DNA from 2 places in the Variovorax sp. GW822-FHT04E09 genome. Region 2 is predicted to be linked to the other one. Evidence: riboswitches for the same ligand, from Rfam matches in the RefSeq annotation. Region 2 holds a riboswitch; the other holds the start of a gene.
What was found. Region 2 has a riboswitch for glycine ahead of gcvT (glycine cleavage system aminomethyltransferase GcvT). Riboswitches for the same ligand answer to the same signal wherever they lie in the genome.

Region 1 (4,407 bases), on a different contig from region 2:
TGCCATGTGGTCTCGCCGCCGGCGATGGCGTGGTACAGCCCGGCCTTGGCCGGGTCTTGCAGCGTGGCGCGGATGGCGTGCGCGGTGATGTCGGCCAGCAGCTCGGCACCAGTCGGGGCGCCGAACTGGTCGTCGATGACCGTGAGCTTGTCGCGCTCCTTGGCCAAGCGCAGCATGGTCTTGGCGAAGTTGCCGCCGCGTGCGGCGTACACCCAGCTGGTGCGAAAGATCAGGTGCTTCGCGCAATGCTGCGCCACCAACTGCTCGCCTTCGAGCTTGGTCTGGCCGTACACGCTGAGCGGACCGGTCGCGTCGTCTTCTTTCCAGGGTCGGGTGCCGCTGCCGTCGAAGACATAGTCGGTGGAGTAATGCACCATCAGCGCGCCGATCTGCTGCGCGGCCTCGGCCACCACGCCGGGCGAGGTGGCGTTGAGCTTGCGCGCGAAGTCGGGCTCGCTCTCGGCCTTGTCGACGGCGGTGTGCGCGGCGGCATTGACGATGACGTCGGGGCGCACCGCCAGCACCGTGGCGGCCAGCTGCTCGGGGCGGCTGAAGTCGGCGTGGAAGTCGGTGCTGTCGAAGTCCAGCGCGACCACTTCGCCGAGCGGCGCGAGGCTGCGCTGCAGCTCCCAGCCGACCTGTCCACCCTTGCCGAGCAGCAGCAACTTCATGCGGAAGCCTTTGCAGGTGCGGCGTCGTACTGCTTCTCGACCCACTCGCGGTACGCACCGCTTTGCACGTTGCGCACCCACTCGCCGTTGGCGAGGTACCACTGGACGGTCTTGCGGATGCCGGTGTCGAAGGTCTCGGCGGGCTTCCAGCCGAGTTCGCGCTCGAGCTTGCGTGCATCGATGGCGTAGCGACGGTCGTGGCCCGGGCGGTCCGTGACGTAAGTGATCTGTTCCTTGTACGGCTTGCCGTCGGCGCGGGGGCTCAGTTCGTCGAGCAGCGCACACACGGTGTTGACGATCTCGATGTTGGGCTTCTCGTTCCAGCCGCCGACGTTGTAGGTTTCGCCGAGCTTGCCGGCTTCGAGCACGCGGCGGATGGCGCTGCAGTGGTCCTTCACGTAGAGCCAGTCGCGCACCTGCATGCCGTCGCCGTACACGGGCAGGTTCTTGCCGGCCAGTGCGTTGACGATCATCAGCGGGATCAGCTTCTCAGGGAAGTGGAACGGGCCGTAGTTGTTCGAGCAGTTGGTGGTGACCACCGGCAGGCCGTAGGTGTGGTGCCAGGCGCGCACGAGGTGGTCGCTGGCGGCCTTGCTGGCCGAGTACGGGCTGTTGGGCTCGTACTTGTTCTCTTCGGTGAAGGCCGGGTCGGTCTTGGAGAGCGAGCCGTAGACCTCGTCGGTCGACACATGCAGGAAGCGGAAGGCGGCCTTCTGGTCGGCCGGCAGGGCGTTCCAGTAGCCGCGCACCGATTCGAGCAGGCGGAAGGTGCCGAGCACGTTGGTCTGCACGAAGTCTTCCGGGCCGTGGATCGAGCGATCCACATGCGATTCCGCGGCAAAGTTCACAACGGCACGGGGTTTGTGCTCGGCCAGCAGGCGATCAAGCAGCGCGCTGTCGCCGATGTCGCCCTGCACGAAGACGTGGTTCGCGTTGCCCTTGAGCGACGCCAGGGTCTCGAGGTTGCCCGCGTAGGTCAGCTTGTCGAGGTTCACGACGGGCTCGTTGCCCTGTGCGATCCAATCGAGTACGAAATTGGCGCCAATGAAGCCTGCGCCGCCGGTAACCAGGATCATGAGGTCCCCACCTGTAGAAAAAAGTTTGCTTTACCAAAAATCAACATTCAATTATCCCATCGGTGTGAAGTGCCGATGTACAGGGCTTGGCCGGCTTGCGGGGCCCGCCTACAATCGCCAACAATTGCAGGAGAGCGGGCCTCCACGGAGGCCCTACCGAAGGCGCAAACTCCCATAAACGCTCAGGTCGGCCCGACGAAATTCCAGGCAACGCCCAGGAACTTCGGCAAGGGGTCAGTACTGCACTCATCGATACAGCCGTCTGGAGAGCCGCCACGCCATGTGGCGCACCGAAGGAGCAAACCCGCTGCGGGTGCAGCAGGGTGAATCTCTCAGGTACCGAGGACAGGGGGAGCGGCAACTTGGACATCGGTCGTCCGGTTGCTTGCTATTGGTTCAATAGCACTCCACGCCCGCCGTTCAAGCGCTGCAAACTCAAAGGTACTTGCAATGCGTGTGATCGTTCTTGGCGCCGGCCTGCTCGGCGTGACTTCGGCCTACTACCTCCAGCAACTCGGCCACGAGGTGACCGTGATCGACCGGCAGGCCACCCCGGCCGCCGAAACCAGCTTCGCCAACGGCGGCCAGATCTCGGTCAGCCATGCCGAACCCTGGGCCAATCCGAGCGCACCGCTGAAGGTGCTGCAATGGCTCGGCAAGGAAGATGCGCCGCTGCTCTTTCGCATCCGCGCCGACATGCGCCAGTGGCTCTGGGGCCTGCAGTTTTTGCGCGAATGCACCCCCGCGCGCACCCGCCACAACATCGAACAGATCGTTCGTCTCGGTACATACAGCCGGGAAATGTTGCAGCAATTGCGTCGAGACACCGGCCTGAGCTATGACCAGCGCACGCAAGGCATCCTGCACTTCTATACGACGCAAAAAGAATTCGACGGCGCCCTCAAGCCCGCCGAGCAGATGCGTGCCCTGGGCTGCGAGCGGCTGGTCATCTCGGCCGACGAAGCCATCAAGATCGAACCCGCCCTTGCCCACATCCGCTCCCAACTCGCCGGCGCCACCTACACCGCCGAAGACGAGTCGGGCGACGCCAACCGTTTCGCGCGCGAGCTCGTGAAGCTGGCCGAGGCGGCCGGCGTGAAGTTCCTCATGAGCCACACGGTGACCGCGCTGCGCGAAGCCGGCGGCAGCATCGACCACGTCGAGGCGACGGACAACGAAGGCCGCTTCCAGCGCATCCGCGGCGACGCCTTCGTGCTCGCGATGGGTTCGCTGAGCCCGCTGTACGCCGCGCCGCTGGGCATCCGCCTGCCGATCTACCCGGCCAAGGGCTACTCGGTGACGCTGCCCGTGAAGGACGCGTCGAAGGCGCACCAGGTCTCGCTGACCGACGACGAATACAAGCTGGTGTTCTCGCGCTACACCTCCGAGTCGGGCGACCGCCTGCGCATCGCCGGCACGGCCGAGCTCAACGGCTACGACCGCGACCTGAACCGCGTGCGCTGCGAAGCCATCGTGCGGCGCGTCGAAGAGCTCTTCCCCGGCGCCGGCGACACCGAACGCGCGCAGTTCTGGACCGGCCTGCGCCCGGCCACGCCGAGCAACGTGCCGCTGATCGGCAAGACCAAGCTGCCGAACCTGTTCCTCAACACCGGCCACGGCACGCTCGGCTGGACGCACGCCTGCGGCTCGGGCAAGTCGATCGCGCGCATCGTGAGCGGGCTGGCGCCCGAGGTCGATTTCGCGTTCGCCGGCATGCCGGCGCCCGCGCCGCGCGCCGTGCAACCCGCACTGGGCTGACACGACACGCGCCCTCGGGTCATGCCTTGAACGTGACCCAGGGCTTGAGCCGCACGGCGCAGCGGACGAGCCCCGCGCTTTCCTGCGCCTCGATCACCGCACCGATCGGCTTGTAGGCCTGCGGCGCCTCCTCGATGCGGCGCTCCTCGCGCAAGGTCACGCACTGCCAGCTGGCATCGGCGTCGCCGGGTGCGGGCCGCATCGCGCGCACTTCCTGCCGACGCATGCGCCGGCCGGCCCCATGGCTGCACGACCACAGCCAGTCTTCATGCCCCAGCCCGGTCGCGAGGTACGAGTGATCGCCCATCGACCCGGGAATCAGCGCCAGGTCGCCCGCATGCGCCGGCGTCGCGCCCTTGCGATGGATGTTCATGCCGTGCTCGCGCAGCACGACGTTGTGCGGCACGTCGACCACCAGCGTCGACGCCGTGGCGCCCAGCAGCTCGGCGAAGTCCTTGCGCACCAGCTCGGCCAGCACGACGCGGTTGGCCCACGCATAGCGCGCGGCCACACCCATGGCTTCGAGGTACTCCTGCGCCAGCGGCCCGGCCAGGCCGTACAGCCCGCTCTTCGGATGGCGCAGGCCCTGCGGCCACTCGGCCCGCGCGCGGTCCATCCAGCGGCCGCCGACGTGGAACCCGATGTCGCGCGAGCCGCTGTGGATCATCACGACGACCTCGCCCGCCTTGAGGCCCGCGCGGTAGGCCGCGTGCCGGTCCATCACCTGGTCGACGACCTGCAACTCGACGAAGTGGTTGCCGCTGCCCGGCGTGCCCAGGCACGGGTCGCGAAACACCTCGTGGCGCACGCCGGTGTAGGCCGGCGGTGCGTGCCGCGACTGCCCGCCGAAGCTCGCCAGGCCGATGCACGCGCCGATCTCGGCCTGCAGCCGGTCGCGGTCG
Region 2 (4,407 bases):
GGAACGAAGGTGCGAGGAAACGGCTGCTGTTCAGCGGATCAGGATTCGGCGGCGAACTTGTCGTAGCTGGCGGCGTCGAGCAGGGCGTCGAGCTGCGCGGGCTCGCTCAGCTTGACCTTGAAGAACCAGCCGGCAGCCAGCGGGTCGCTGTTGGCCAGCGACGGGTCGGCGCGCAGCGCTTCGTTCACTTCGGTGATCTCGCCCGACACGGGCATGAACACATCGGCGGCGGCCTTCACCGACTCGACCACACCGGCGACTTCGCCCTGCGCGAAGGTCTTGCCCACTTCGGGCAGGTCGACGAACACCACGTCGCCCAGCGCGTCCTGCGCATGCACGGTGATGCCGACGGTGGCGGCGCCGCCTTCGGCCGCCACCCATTCGTGGTCCTTGGTGTATTTGATGCTCATGAAAAAACTCCTCGTGGAAAAAATGGAATCGGGGTGCAGAGCCTAGCCGGGTCTGCGGTGTTCAGTGTCGGTCAGCCGCGGTAGTAGCGGGTCGGCACGAAAGGCATCGTTGACACCTCCATCGGCACCGGCTTGCCGCGCACGATGGCCTGCACGCGCGTGCCGGGCTCGGCGAAGGCGGCGGCCACGTAGCCCATGGCCACGCAGCGGTCGGCCGTGGGGCCGAGCAGGCCGCTGGTGACGGCGCCGATGTCGTGCCCTTCGAGCGACTGCAGCAGCGTGCCGTCGCGCACCGGAATGCGTTCGAGTGCCACGAGGCCGACGCGCTTGCGCGTGAGCGTCTTGTGGTCGGTGTGGCCGGCCGCGCCCGAGGCGACGGCGGCGAGCTGGGCCAGCACCTTGGCCGCGCCCGGAAAGCCGCCTTCGCGCGCACCGCCCGCGCGACGCACCTTCTGGATCGCCCAGTTGAGCGAGGCTTCGACCGGGGTGGTGGTGGTGTCGATGTCGTTGCCGTACAGGCACAGGCCGGCTTCGAGCCGCAGCGAGTTGCGCGCGCCCAGGCCGACGGGCTTCACTTCGGGCTGCGCCAGCAGCAGGCGGGCGAGGGCGTCGGCGTCTTTTGCGGCCACCGAGATCTCGAAGCCGTCTTCGCCGGTGTAGCCGCTGCGGGTGACGAAGGCCGCGATGCCGCCGATCTGCACCGCGCCGCCGGTCATGAACACGAAGCGCTCGATGCCGGGCGACAGGCGCGCCAGCGTGGCGGCGGCCTGAGGGCCTTGCAGCGCCAGCAGCGCGTGGTCGGGCAGGGGCTGCACCTGGCAGCGCGCGCCGATCCTGGCCTGGATGTGGGCGATGTCGGCCACCTTGCAGGCGCCGTTCACGATCACGAAGAGCGAGCCATTGCCTTCGTTGAAGAACATCAGGTCGTCGAGGATGCCGCCCTCGTCGTTCAGCAGCAGGCCGTAGCGCTGCTTGCCGGCGGGCAGGTCGATCACGTCGACGGGCATCAGGGTTTCGAACGCGGCGGCGGCGTCGGGGCCGACCAGGCGCAACTGGCCCATGTGCGAGATGTCGAACAGGCCGGCCGCGTCGCGCGTGTGCTTGTGCTCGGCCATGAGGCCGGCGGGGTACTGCACGGGCATGGAATAGCCGGCGAAGGGCACCATGCGGGCGCCGAGCTCCACGTGCAGGTCGTACAGCGGGGTCTTGAGAAGTTGGGCGTCAGAAGCGGAAGAAGCAGCCACGGGGCACTCCAAAGGGGCAGTCGAAATCCATGGCTGCAACGCCACGGGCCACCCCTGCTGTCCGCTTTACCTGAGAGATTCGCCCCACGATCGGGGTTTGCTCCTTCGGTGGGCCGCATGCAATGCCACGGCCTCTCTCCAGCAAGGAAACGCCGGTGGTTGCCGGCGTCTTGTCAGTCCTTTTGCCTGAGCGTTCGGGGAACCCCTGCGCCTTCGGCGGCCCCGTCGCGCGGGGCTCTCTCCTGACCCGGCGAGTGTAGTGGATCGCGGGGCCGGGGCTGGCGGCTCAGTGCACGGTTTCGGCCGGCGGCAGCAGCTTGTCGATGCGCTCGCGCAGCGAGTCGGCGCGCTCGGGGCCGGCGGCCTTCTCGATCTCGGAGAGCATCAGCGCGGCGATGGTCAGCATGGCCTCGCGGTCGCGGGCCTCGCGCAGGGCGTCGCGCATCTGGTTGGCGAAGCGCGGGTCGCGGCGCACGAACATGCGCTCGCAGATGTCGAACAGGAACATGCGCGTGGTGGCCAGCGAGCGCTTGCCGTCGAAGCTGTCGGCCGAGGTGGCGACCTGGATCGGCTCGGCGGCGGGGACGGGCGTGGGGGCCGGTGCGGGAGGCGGCGCGACCGGGCGCGCGACCTGCAGGTAGCCGCGCTGCATCAGTCCCTGGATCGCCTGCTCGGCCTCGACGCGGCTGGGGAACAGCGGGCTGAAGTCGGTCAGCGAGCGCCGGCCGTCGGCCATGAGCAGCAGGGCGCGCTCACGCTGGCTGAGCGTGCGCTGCCCGGCCTGGAGTTCGTCGCGTGCCTTCTCGGTCTTGGTGGGGAACATGGCGGCCACAGCTTTCGGAGGTCGAAGGCTGCAGCATCGTTGCAAGTGGTGACATCTTCGTGAACCATTTGCCTTACAGGGACAAGGCGGCGCGCGTCAGTTGCCCGCGCTCTCCTTGCGGATCAGCCAGCGCGGGCCCACGCGCTGCAGCTCGAGGGTCTTGCGGTCGGTCTCGGTGAGCGCGTCGGCGCTGTAGACCTGCCGGAACTGCGCGCTGGCCGAGGTGCCCTGAACGCTGATCACCAGCCCCTCGATGCCCACGCTGATGCGCGACTTGCCCGTGATGCGGGCGCGCCGGTCGGCCTCCCAGCGCTCGCGGGTCTGGCCGCGCGCGGGGGTGAAGTCGCTCGCGTAGGCCGCGAGGTAGCGCTCCACGTCGCGCGCGGACCAGGCGGCGGCCCAGGCGCGCACGGCGCTTTCCACTTCGGCGAGGTGGGTGACGGGATTGGTGGGATTGGCGGGGGCGGCTGCTGGTGCAACGGCTGCAACGGGCGCGGCGGCCGGCGTGGCCGCGATACCGGCGGTGGCCAGCAAGCCGGCAGCGACAAGGCTGCTGCCCTGGGCGACGATTCGGTGCATGGCGTCCTTCTCTTTCCTTCTTCTTGTCTGTCAGGCTCGACGTCGAAGCTTGCGTCGATTCTGGCAGTGAAAGAGCAGGCGTGCGGCGTTGAATCGCCCACGGATTTCGGTGGTTCGTGGATCAGGGCGTGTGCACAGGACACCGGGTGCTTCCCTCCGCGAATGTCCCCCGCCTTCGGCTCCTCCTTGATTTCGCTGCGGGAAGCACCCAGTGCCCTGTGCACCGGGTGCGCGGGGCAGAGCTCAGGCCGCCGCAGCCTCGCCCGCCATCACCTGCACCGTCCGATTGCGCAGCCGCAAGGCCAGCACGGTCGCGACGCACAGCACGCACAACACCACCGTGAGCGTCACGCCGAGCCCGCGCGCATCCGACAGCAGGCCGAACAGCGGCGACACCAGCCCGCCGACCGAGAGTGCGAGACCGAGCGTGATGCCGCTGGCGGTGGCCGGGTTGCGCGGCAGGTAGTCCTGCGCGAGCGTCACCTGCGCGGCGAAGGGCAGGAACATGCTCATGCCGAGCCACGCGGTGCAGGCCAGCGCCGCGCCGGGCGTGGAGGAGAGCACGAGGCCCGCCATGGCCGGCAGCGCAAGCAGGTAGCCGCAGCGGATCGTGCCCATGCGCCCGATGCGGTCGCCGAGCCAGCCGCCGGCCAGCGTGCCCACGGCCCCTGCGGCGGTGAAGGCGGTGAGCGCCGCGGCGCCCTGGAAGGTGCTGCCGTGCAGGTCGCGCGTGATGCGCAGCGAGAGCATCGACAGCACCGTGACGTACGGGATCGACCAGCCCACGATGGTCGCCACCAGCAGGCTGAAGGCGCGCCAGTCGTTGTGCGGTTTCAGCACCTGGGCGCGGGCCTGCGCGGCGCGCGCCGCCGTGGCCGCGCGCTGGGCGGCCGCGCTGCGTCGCGCGTTGGCCGCGACCCACACCACGCCCATCGCCAGCGCGGGAATGCCCAGCAGGTAGCTGCGCGACAGGCTGCCGCCGCCGACGACCGTGGCCGCCAGCACCGGCGCGAACGAGGCGCCGATGGTGCCGCCCACCGAGAACACGCTCATCGCCTTCTGCGAGGCGCCGCCGGCCGCGCGCGCGGCCACGGTGGCGGGCGGGTGGTAGGCCGCGATGCCCAGCCCGCACAGCGCGACCGCGATCCAGGTCAGCAGGTAGCTCTGGCTCAGGCCCGCCAGCACCACGCCCAGTGCCGCCACCAGGAAACCCACGGGCACCAGCCAGGCGCGCGGGTGGCGGTCGGCGTACAGGCCGAACAGCGGCTGCACCACGCTCGACAGCCCGGTGGCCGCCAGCATCAGGCCGCTCACGGCCGTGTAGCTGTAGCCGCGCTCCAGCACCATGAAG

Region 1: it holds a riboswitch for glycine, as region 2 does, so the genes downstream of both, AC1RL8_RS20280 (D-amino acid dehydrogenase) here and gcvT (glycine cleavage system aminomethyltransferase GcvT) in region 2, are expected to answer to the same signal.

What each region holds. Positions count from the first base shown of each region.
Region 1 covers NZ_JBXAMR010000005.1:29,373-33,779, reverse strand. The annotation lists gene rfbD (dTDP-4-dehydrorhamnose reductase) at 1-671, opposite strand, end outside; gene rfbB (dTDP-glucose 4,6-dehydratase) at 668-1,747, opposite strand; glycine riboswitch at 1,865-1,955, shown strand; glycine riboswitch at 2,000-2,106, shown strand; gene AC1RL8_RS20280 (D-amino acid dehydrogenase) at 2,198-3,505, shown strand; gene AC1RL8_RS20275 (RtcB family protein) at 3,525-4,407, opposite strand, start outside.
Region 2 covers NZ_JBXAMR010000002.1:811,204-815,610, forward strand. The annotation lists gene gcvH (glycine cleavage system protein GcvH) at 39-410, opposite strand; gene gcvT (glycine cleavage system aminomethyltransferase GcvT) at 482-1,654, opposite strand; glycine riboswitch at 1,702-1,806, opposite strand; glycine riboswitch at 1,819-1,909, opposite strand; gene AC1RL8_RS11195 (hypothetical protein) at 1,941-2,477, opposite strand; gene AC1RL8_RS11200 (L,D-transpeptidase Cds6 family protein) at 2,574-3,056, opposite strand; gene AC1RL8_RS11205 (MFS transporter) at 3,300-4,407, opposite strand, start outside.